3 regions of the Ornithinibacillus xuwenensis genome follow, and region 2 is predicted to be linked to each of the others. Evidence: riboswitches for the same ligand, from Rfam matches in the RefSeq annotation. Region 2 holds a riboswitch; each other region holds the start of a gene.
The links. Region 2 has a riboswitch for thiamine pyrophosphate ahead of thiW (energy coupling factor transporter S component ThiW). Riboswitches for the same ligand answer to the same signal wherever they lie in the genome.

Region 1 (3,282 bases), on a different contig from region 2:
TTTCGGTAGGGTACAAATCTATGCGCATCCTAATACTGGTGCAACCATTACAACGAGTTAAAATAAGTTCCCTCCTCATTCCGAATGAGGAGGGATTTATTTCGGATAAATAATATTTCGAGAAAAAAATATTTCGGAATTCCAAATATATCTAGTGAAAAATGTTAAACTTATTGTTAATATAGAAATAATTCTAACTATAAAAAATTAAGGAGAGATTAGATGCAATACACGAGAGAATACGAGAAAACTTGGGATTTGGATGTGATATTTCCAGGAGGAAGCGATTCAAATGAGTTTCAAACTTATTTAGAAGATGTACAATCTAGAATGGAAGAATTATCTACATCTGTACAAGATTTTGATCCAAATGATATAGAAAATAATATGTCTACGCTATCTAACATTGTGACGCAACTAGAAACTGCGATGAAAAAACTACGTGAATCATTTGCTTTTATAAGCTGCTTGAGTGCACAGAATGTAAAAGACGCAAATGCTAAACTATTAGTTGGGAAACGTACGGCATTAGGAGCGAAAATGGGTGGTATTCGTACCGTATTAAATCAAAAGCTTGCATCCATACCAGATGAAGCATGGAAGAATGTGTTACAACATGATTCCTTACAAGAGGTTTCATTTGTATTAAATGAAACAAGAGAGGCAGCTAAGGAATTACTAACATCAGAACAAGAAGTGCTAATAAATGACCTTGCAGTAGATGGTTACCATGCATGGGGGCAAATGTATGAAACGATTGTAGGAAATATGTCGGTCGACATCGAAGAGGATGGCGAAGTAAAATCGTATTCGGTAGGACAAGCAGCAAATAAATTAAGTAATCCTGATCCCGAATTTCGTAAGCATGTATTTCAACAAATTAGCAAGGCTTGGGAAAGTAATGCAGATTTGTTTAGTCAGACATTAAATCATCTAGCGGGATTCCGCATCCAAAAATATAAACATCGTGGTTGGGATAATGTACTAAAGGAACCACTTTCAATTAATCGTATGAAACAAGAGACATTAGATGCAATGTGGAATGCTATTACAAATAACAAGAAGCATTTCGTTAATTATCTAAATAAAAAAGCAGAGCTTCTTGGAAAAGACAAGCTAAGCATATACGATATTGGTGCACCTTTATCGAATTCAGTGAAGACATCTTCCTATACAGATGGAGCAAATTTCATCTTAAAGCATTTTGCTGAGTTTAGTCCCAAAATGGCTGACTTTTCTAAGAATGCTTTTGAGAAACGATGGATTGAAGCGGAAGATCGCGCTGGAAAACGCCCAGGTGGATTCTGTACAAGCTTCCCAGATAGTGAACAAACACGTGTGTTTATGACGTATTCTGGAACTTCATCGAATATCTCAACACTTGCCCATGAATTAGGTCATGCCTATCATCAGCATGTTATGAATGATATTCATGGATTAAATCAAGGCTATGCAATGAATGTAGCAGAAACGGCTTCAACCTTCGCTGAAATGATTGTTGCAGATGCGTCCGTTAAGAGTGCAGAAAGTAAAGAAGAAAAAAGAGAATTGCTAGAGGACAAAGTACAACGCAGTATTGCTTTCTTTATGAATATCCATGCAAGATTCTTGTTTGAAACTAGATTTTATGAAGAAAGAAAACAAGGAATGGTATCTGTAAATCGTTTAAATGAATTAATGTTAGAGGCTCAGAAGGAAGCGTACTGTGATGCACTAGAAGAGTATGATCCAAATTTCTGGTCATCAAAACTACACTTCCATATAACAGGTACACCATTCTACAACTTCCCATATACTTTCGGTTATCTGTTTAGTTTAGGAATCTATGCACATGCACAAAAGAGTGATAAGAGTTTTGAAGATGACTATATAGCATTATTACGAGACACTGGTCGCATGGATGTAGAAGACCTCGCTAAGAAGCATTTAAATGTTGACCTGACTAAGCCAGACTTCTGGGAAGATGCCATTGCACTTTGTGTGAAGGATGTAGAAGAGTTTATTTCGTTATAAACGGATAATCTTGCAAGAATTGGAAAAGTAATATACAATAGCGTTAACAAAAAAAGTGAATGAATAAGCCCACAGGGGGAGCCAAATGGCTGAGAGTGAACAGAACATGTTCAGACCCTTAGAACCTGTTAGTTAGTACTAGCGTAGGGATGGTGGCTTTTTTGATGGATATGAAAGGCAATGTGAGCGGAATTCCCCATCAGGAAGCTTCCCCTTGGCATTGCTTTTTTTGTGTTTGAAAATCTATTAGTAGATTTTTAGATTACAACAGGGGAGGAATTGATGTGAGTTCAAAACGCACATTGTTCATGGTTGAAGTGGCAATCTTCGCAGCTTTAGCTTTATTATTAGATTTTATTCCATCTATTCAAATGCCTAACGGTGGATCAATTTCTTTTGCTATGATACCAGTATTTATCGTTGCTTTTCGTTGGGGATTAAAGGGAGGACTATTAACAGGATTTATCTGGGGAGCACTTCAATTAGCTTTCGGTCCTGATATTAAGACGCCTTTACAAGCATTTATTGAATACTGCTTTGCATTTGCGGCACTAGGAGTAGCTGGTATTTTTGCTAGACATGTACAGCAAGCAATTAAAGATGGTAAAGTAGGGAAACGTTTCGTCTATATAACGCTAGGAGTATTTCTCGGCACGGCGCTAAGGTTTTTAGCTCACTTTTATGCGGGTATCGTTTTCTGGGCAGAATATGCACCAGAAGGTCAAGCGCTATGGTTATATTCTTTAATATATAACGGTTCTTACATGTTACCTTCATTTATTATCACAACCATTGTCGTTTTCATTTTATTTATCAAACAACCAAAAACACTACTACAATCAGCATAATTATTTTCCGCTCACAAAAGGGTAATCTCTTAAAAAGAGGTTACCCTTTTTTGGATTTCTTTTATAATGGAGATAAGAGGTGAAGTAAATGAAAGAATTAGTTGGTCAGTGCACTACTTGTAAGAAGAATGTTTTTTGTGAAAACGGATTTCTAGACGGTGTATATGAGAACGGTGTTATCCACTGTCATGAATGCGCAGAGAAACTATAATAGAAACTATAGAAGACTGGACTGTAAATACTAAGTCTACTGGCTTTCGATTCAATTGCTTTTACATCAACATCCGCTATCTCCCATCCAGATAAGTAATAAACTCCGCCTTACATAAATTAATTCTAGCAATCTTAATAATAAATCATTAGATGATCACCGTAATACAAACCTCTTTCAAATATAGAAGCAGAAACTACATTATCGTAC
Region 2 (3,282 bases):
ATACCTCCATTAATCGCGTGTACCGCACTTGTCACTAAGTAGGATATTCCTACAACTGGATGATCTGTTGTGATAGAACAGGATATTCCAGCATCCATTAGTGTTTTAATGGTATTCCAACCCTTGTCCTTCAGTTCTACTTTAGATCTACTGGACATTGTTGGACCAACCGAGACACGGACATCCTCATGCTTCGCAATATAGTCGGCAATATGATGCCCTTCTGTACAATGCTCAATTGTTACATCAATATCAAATTCGCGCTTAATGCGAAGAACCGTTAAAATATCATCTGCTCGGTGTGCATGCACACGCAATGGAATTTCTTTACGTATTACTTTAGCAAGATTCTCCATATCTAGTTTTCTTTCTTTTTGTTCACCATTTAAATAGTTTTGTGCTTCAATCAATTTTTCACGAAGTCTTGCAGCAACTCCCATTCGGGTGACCGGCATCTTACCCTTAGGACCATGCACCATTTTAGGGTTTTCCCCCAAAGCTGCCTTCATACCCGAAGGTGCCTTCACAACCATTTCATCTACAATATGACCTGCAGTCTTTAAAACGACCATTTCTCCACCAATGACATTCGCACTCCCTGGCATTACCTGTACAGTGGTAACCCCTGATTTCCGAGCATCTTCAAATCCTTTTTCCATTGGATTAATTCCATCAATGGCACGCACTTGAGGGGTAATTGGACTGCTCGTTTCGTTAAAATCGCTTCCCTCTTTTCCAACACCTTCCTCGGATACACCCAAATGAGTATGTACGTCAATGAGTCCTGGTGTTACCATTTTTCCAGCAGCATCGATTACCTGATAGCTATCTGGAATCGCTTTATCATTTGTTATCGATTCGAATTTCCCGTTCTTTACAAGAATCACCTTATCTTCTATTTTGTTTCCTGTTCCATCAAAAATTGTGGTATTTTTAATTGCTAGCATCCTATTCCTCCTCTTTATTCGCTTACTATTCTATTATTATAACATGGTGAATATTTCACCGGTTTTCTGTGAGCGATCAACCGATGAAACTTTCTAATTTTCTAGGTACTATTTCCCTTTTTGAATGATATTGGTGACAGGATGAAGTAATTTTGTTATGGTAAGTTTGTGTAACCGAATATGAAACATTACTACTAGGGGTGCCCTAAAATTCGTGGGCTGAGAGGAAAGCACGTAAGCTTTCCGACTCTTATGGACCTGATCTGGTTAATACCAGCGTAGGGAAGTAGTCAGACGATGTATGTCTATTCTATTTCAGCTTATGGAAGCCAGGTCCCTTTGTGGATCTGGCTTTTTTGGTCATCCCTAAAAGACGGGAGGGAGACAATTTGAATCGAACACGACTGTTAACAACCATGGCAATCCTTGTGGCAATCGGTACCCTGGGAGCACAGCTACTTTGGTTTCCAGCGGGAATTGCGAAGGCATATCCTGTACAGCATGCCGTTAATGTCATAGCTGCAGTAGTGCTAGGTCCAGGACCTGCTGTCATCATCGCATTTGTGATTGGTCTATTGCGAAATATGCTTGGTCTAGGAACATTACTAGCTTTTCCTGGTGGAATGATTGGCGCATTTCTAGCTGGGTACTTCTATCAAAAATCGAAGAAAAATATCGCCGCGGTCATTGGGGAAGCGGTTGGTACTGGATTAATAGGATCGGTGTTTGCCGTACCTTTTGCAATCATTTTGATGGGTAGTTCTGTTGGGGTATTTGCCTTTCTTCCATCATTTCTCATTAGCAGTATTACTGGTGCACTCATTGGCTGGTTTATCTTGTCACGTGTCAACCAGGATAGTCTAGTAAAAAGCTTTTAGGAGAATCAAATTAGTATGAGGAGGATTTTTAAATGACGTTTACGAATCAATTGAGAAAAGAAAATGATGATATTTTTCAACTAATTTTTGAGCACCCATTTGTAGAAGGTATCGGAAAGGGTGATATTGCTAAAAGCGCGATTGAGCACTATGTAAAAGCCGACTTTGAATATTTAAACGCATTTATGAAAATTTACGGGTTAGCCTTAGCAAAATCAACAAGTCGGAAGGATATTATGTATTTCCATGACAAAATAAGCTTCATCCTGCATGATGAAATTCACCCACATCACAATTTCTGTGATTATATCGGAGTTGGCTATGAATCACTTCAGGGACACTCACTTCCACCAACAGCAGACCATTATATCAAGCATATGATGTATCATGCACAGCTTGGAACTTTAGGGGAGATACTAGGTGCCTTACTTCCTTGTCCTTGGACCTATTTAGAAATTGGAAAAGAGCTAATGGAAAAATACCAGCCGAAAGAGGACCATCCTTTTTATCAATGGATTCGCTTTTATGCTGATTCCAGAGTAGAAAACACAACCAATGACATGAGAATGCTTCTGGACCGCTATGCAGAACATATTTCTCCTGATGAGAAATTACGGATAAAGGATGCATTCCGAAAAAGCTGTCAGCTAGAATTAAAATTCTGGGAAATGGCATATAGTCTGGAACAATGGCCTTCTGATGGAAAGCAGGCGATCCATTCATGACGATTCCTTGTTCCTTAACGATTGCTGGAACAGATCCAAGTGGAGGTGCAGGAATTCACGCCGATCTGAAAACATTTCAAGAGATAAAAAGCTATGGAATGTCCATTATCACCTCGGTAGTTGCTCAAAATACAACTGGGGTCCAAGCAGTACATCATTTACCGAATGAAATGATTCATCAGCAATTCGATTCCGTTTTGTCTGATATGCCGGTTCATGCATTTAAAACAGGGATGATTGCAACCATTGACATGATGCAGCTTATTAGGGAACAAATAGCTACTATCAATGCTCCCTATGTCATGGACCCTGTCATGGTTGCGACAAGTGGGGACTCCTTAATTGACGGGAATGCCCGTAATTATTTACGTGAACATCTTTTACCGCTAGCCTCCGTTGTTACACCAAATATTCCAGAGGCAGAATTTATTATTGGCCAATCGATTGAAACGGTGGAAGATATGCAAGAGGCCGCAACGATAATTGTTCATCAATACGGTGCAGGTGCAGCCCTTGTAAAAGGAGGTCATCTATCAGGAGAAGCAATTGATTTTCTATATGATGGCAAAAAAATGCATACCTTTACAGCAAAAAGAGTGGAGACAGCCAACACCCATGGGACAGGGTGTACATACTCCGCTGCTATAACCGCCTATTTAAGCCAAGGCATTATGCTACCCCTAGCAGTGGAAAGGGCAAAGGAATTTGTAACAAATGCAATCCAACATTCCT
Region 3 (3,282 bases), on a different contig from region 2:
GCTTGTATTTCTCCTAATAGCCACTCCTTGGTATATCCTAGTTTTTTCAAACTATTTTTCATTACGTGCCCGTCAGAAATGATGATAGTTGGGCCGTGATCCCTTTCTACAGGTGTTTGAAGAATACGGGGAGTCACTGGCTGTTCCTCAGACTTTTTTAATATACTGAGTTGCCCATTTGTTTCAAATACTGCCATTTCAACATCCTGCACGTTAAACACTCCCTGCTCCCGTAGTAACAGCATTAATTCTTTAATAGCTAATTGGTTTTTCATTAGATTTTTTTCAAGAATTTTTCCATTTTCAATGACCATATCTGATTTTCCATCCGTAATTTGTAAAAATAGTTTTGATTTTAATCCGATATAACCCAATACGATTGGAAAAAGCCCCCATACTAAAAGCGCCATTAAACCATTTGATATTTTAATATTTTGATCCACTGCCATACTGGATGCAATTGACCCGATGGTGATTCCCACACAATAATCGAAAAATGTTAAATGGGATATTTGCTTCTTACCCATCACTCGAGCCATTAGGAGTAATAACAAAAATGCAATTACGGAACGAATTATGGTTATTAGGTATTCAGACACTTCTTCATTTCCCCTTGAAGTAAAATTATGTAAGCATTTTATAGTATTGGACAATCTAGAAATAACATACAAAATAGGAGAATGCTTATGTATAAAAAACCATACCTTCTAATTATCTTTCTTTCATTACTTTTTTCAGGTTGTGGACAACCAATAGGTGGAGAAATATTTTTTAATCAGATAAATGCTTTAGAGGATTCGATATCACATACAGATTGGGAAGAAACAAAATTACAAATGGATGAGCTTATCAAAATATATGAAGAAACACTATGGAAGCTTCAATTACTAGGTGACGAAGGTGAATATGAGGGGCTTCATGAAAGCCTAGAGCGACTAAAACCCGCAGTTGACCAAGAGGACAAGTTACAGGCATTACTTGAGCTTGCAACAATAAAAGGGTACCTTGAAGGAATTTATTCGATGTAACAATTAGGTATAATGACTCCCTTTACAAATTTGAAATGATTGTTTATAGTATTTCTGTAACATAACTGCATATCCGTAAACACTAGGGGAGCTGCTTTACGTGGCTGAGAAGGCATTGCCTGACCCTTATTTACCCGATCTAGATAATACTAGCGTGGGGAAGTGTAGTACACTGTATGTGTTTTTTCTATTGTTTTTTGAGGTACATACTTTTGTTACTGCATTCCCAAGGGAGTGCAGTTTTTTTGTTATATTAATTTTTTATAGGAGGAATTATGATGCGTATGAGATGTGGAGATAGTAGAATTGCAGGATGTCAGTTTACACTTTTTCCGATGAGCGATAATTTTGCAACTATTATTCTAACAGCACTAAAGGAAGTTGATACTTCTAAGGTTTGGAAGGATACAGATGACGTTTCTACATGTATTCGTGGAAAGTTGGTTCATGTTTTCGATGTAACAAGAGCTATATTTTTACATGCAGCCAAAACAGGAGAGCATGCTGCTATGAGTGGTACATATTCCATCGGATGTCCAGGTGATTCAAGCGGTGATGTATTAATGAGTGAAACTGACGTTGTGTTAAACCAACAGAATTCCCAAAGTATTCGTCAGCAGGCCAGCTGTAAATTTGCGCTATATCCTATGGGTAGAGAGGATTATATGGACACGATTTATGAACAAATCGATTTATCTCAATCCCAAGGTGTTAAAGTAAGTGGAAGCCATTATGCTACCCGCCTCGACGGAGATGTAAATGATATTTTTCGTACAATGGAAGAGGCGTTTGAAAATGTACAAAGCAAAGTTTCTCATGTCACCATGACATTTACGATTTCTGCAAATAGTCCCTCAACTAAATAACTTGACCCTTCATTTAGTGAGGTATTAATGCCAATTATATGCGGCATAAAGGAGGATTTTATATGACAAAGCATTGGAAATTAAAAGAAATTGTTCTCATGTCTATACTAGGCGTTGTATTTGGCGTTATCTATCTATTATTTTTCTTTGTTGGGCAAGGAATCACTACATTCTTAACCCCGTTTGGATTAGGACCACTAGGTTATGAATTTATTTTCGGTATTTGGTTTATTGTTTCTATATTAGCAGCCTATATCATCCGAAAACCTGGTATTGCTTTTACTGCAGAAGTTATCGCCGCTGTTGTAGAGGTACTTATTGGAAGTACAGCTGGTCCTACACTTATACTTACAGGGATGATACAAGGTGCGGGAGCTGAATTAGCCTTTGCAATAACAAAATGGCGTAATTATACATTACCAATTTTAATATTATCGGGTATGTTAGCTGCTAGTGTAAGTTTCATCTATCACTTATATGCATCTGGTATTATTGCCATGGGAGCATGGATTATCCTAGCATCACTTATCATCCGAATCATTAGTGGTGCACTTCTAGCTGGAATTCTTGGTAAATGGCTTGGCGATCAGCTTGCGAAAACAGGTGTACTACGTGGTTATGCATTAGGAAAGGAGCTGCAAAAGAAGCGTGAGCATCCAGCAGCTTAACAAATCGTTACTTCAAGTAGAAAACTACTCGTTTAGCTATGAATCGCTTAACGATAACCAAGTACTTCAAGATCTTAGCTTTTCGTTATACCACAATGAGATGTCGATGTTAATAGGTGCTAGTGGATCTGGAAAAAGCAGTCTCGCACTATGCTTAAATGGCTTATATCCTGAAGCAGTTGAAGGTAATTCTACAGGAAATATTTACTTTAAAGATAAACATATTTCTGATTACGCAACAGGAGAATTACAGCAACATATCGGGATAGTCTTTCAAGATCCAGAGAGCCAGTTTTGTATGATAACGGTTGAAGACGAACTAGCCTTTACATTGGAAAATTTGAACATCCCATCCTCTGAAATGCCTAAGCGCATTTTAGAGGTTCTCCATTTGGTTGGAATGACTAACAATAAGCATAAGAGATTACATGAATTATCAGGTGGAGAAAAACAAAAAATTGCGCTTGCAGCAGTGCTTCTTCTCGATCCAAACCTAATCATATTTGATGAGCCAACTGCAAATCTTGATCCAGTATCACGAATTGAATTTATTGATTTGATACGAGAAATTAAGGAAGAAAAAAAACTATCCATACTTATTATCGACCACCAAATTGATGACTGGCTTTTTATTGTTGATCGATTACTAGTTCTTAATAAGAATGGACAAATCATAGCAAATGATAAACCAGATAAAATTTTTCCAGAAAAAATACCACG

Region 1: another riboswitch for thiamine pyrophosphate. It lies ahead of thiT (energy-coupled thiamine transporter ThiT); the one in region 2 lies ahead of thiW (energy coupling factor transporter S component ThiW).
Region 3: another riboswitch for thiamine pyrophosphate. It lies ahead of ABC228_RS09470 (YkoF family thiamine/hydroxymethylpyrimidine-binding protein); the one in region 2 lies ahead of thiW (energy coupling factor transporter S component ThiW).

The regions. Positions count from the first base shown of each region.
Region 1 covers NZ_JBDIML010000001.1:963,235-966,516, reverse strand. Annotated here, with positions in the region: gene ABC228_RS05540 (N-acetylmuramoyl-L-alanine amidase family protein) at 1-61, shown strand, start outside; gene ABC228_RS05535 (M3 family oligoendopeptidase) at 223-2,013, shown strand; TPP riboswitch at 2,078-2,181, shown strand; gene thiT (energy-coupled thiamine transporter ThiT) at 2,298-2,861, shown strand.
Region 2 covers NZ_JBDIML010000002.1:363,083-366,364, reverse strand. Annotated here, with positions in the region: gene ABC228_RS07685 (amidohydrolase) at 1-947, opposite strand, end outside; TPP riboswitch at 1,134-1,249, shown strand; gene thiW (energy coupling factor transporter S component ThiW) at 1,337-1,825, shown strand; gene tenA (thiaminase II) at 1,858-2,550, shown strand; gene thiD (bifunctional hydroxymethylpyrimidine kinase/phosphomethylpyrimidine kinase) at 2,547-3,282, shown strand, end outside.
Region 3 covers NZ_JBDIML010000003.1:39,183-42,464, forward strand. Annotated here, with positions in the region: gene ABC228_RS09460 (DUF421 domain-containing protein) at 1-599, opposite strand, end outside; gene ABC228_RS09465 (DUF4363 family protein) at 687-1,028, shown strand; TPP riboswitch at 1,103-1,206, shown strand; gene ABC228_RS09470 (YkoF family thiamine/hydroxymethylpyrimidine-binding protein) at 1,304-1,894, shown strand; gene ABC228_RS09475 (ECF transporter S component) at 1,957-2,562, shown strand; gene ABC228_RS09480 (ABC transporter ATP-binding protein) at 2,543-3,282, shown strand, end outside.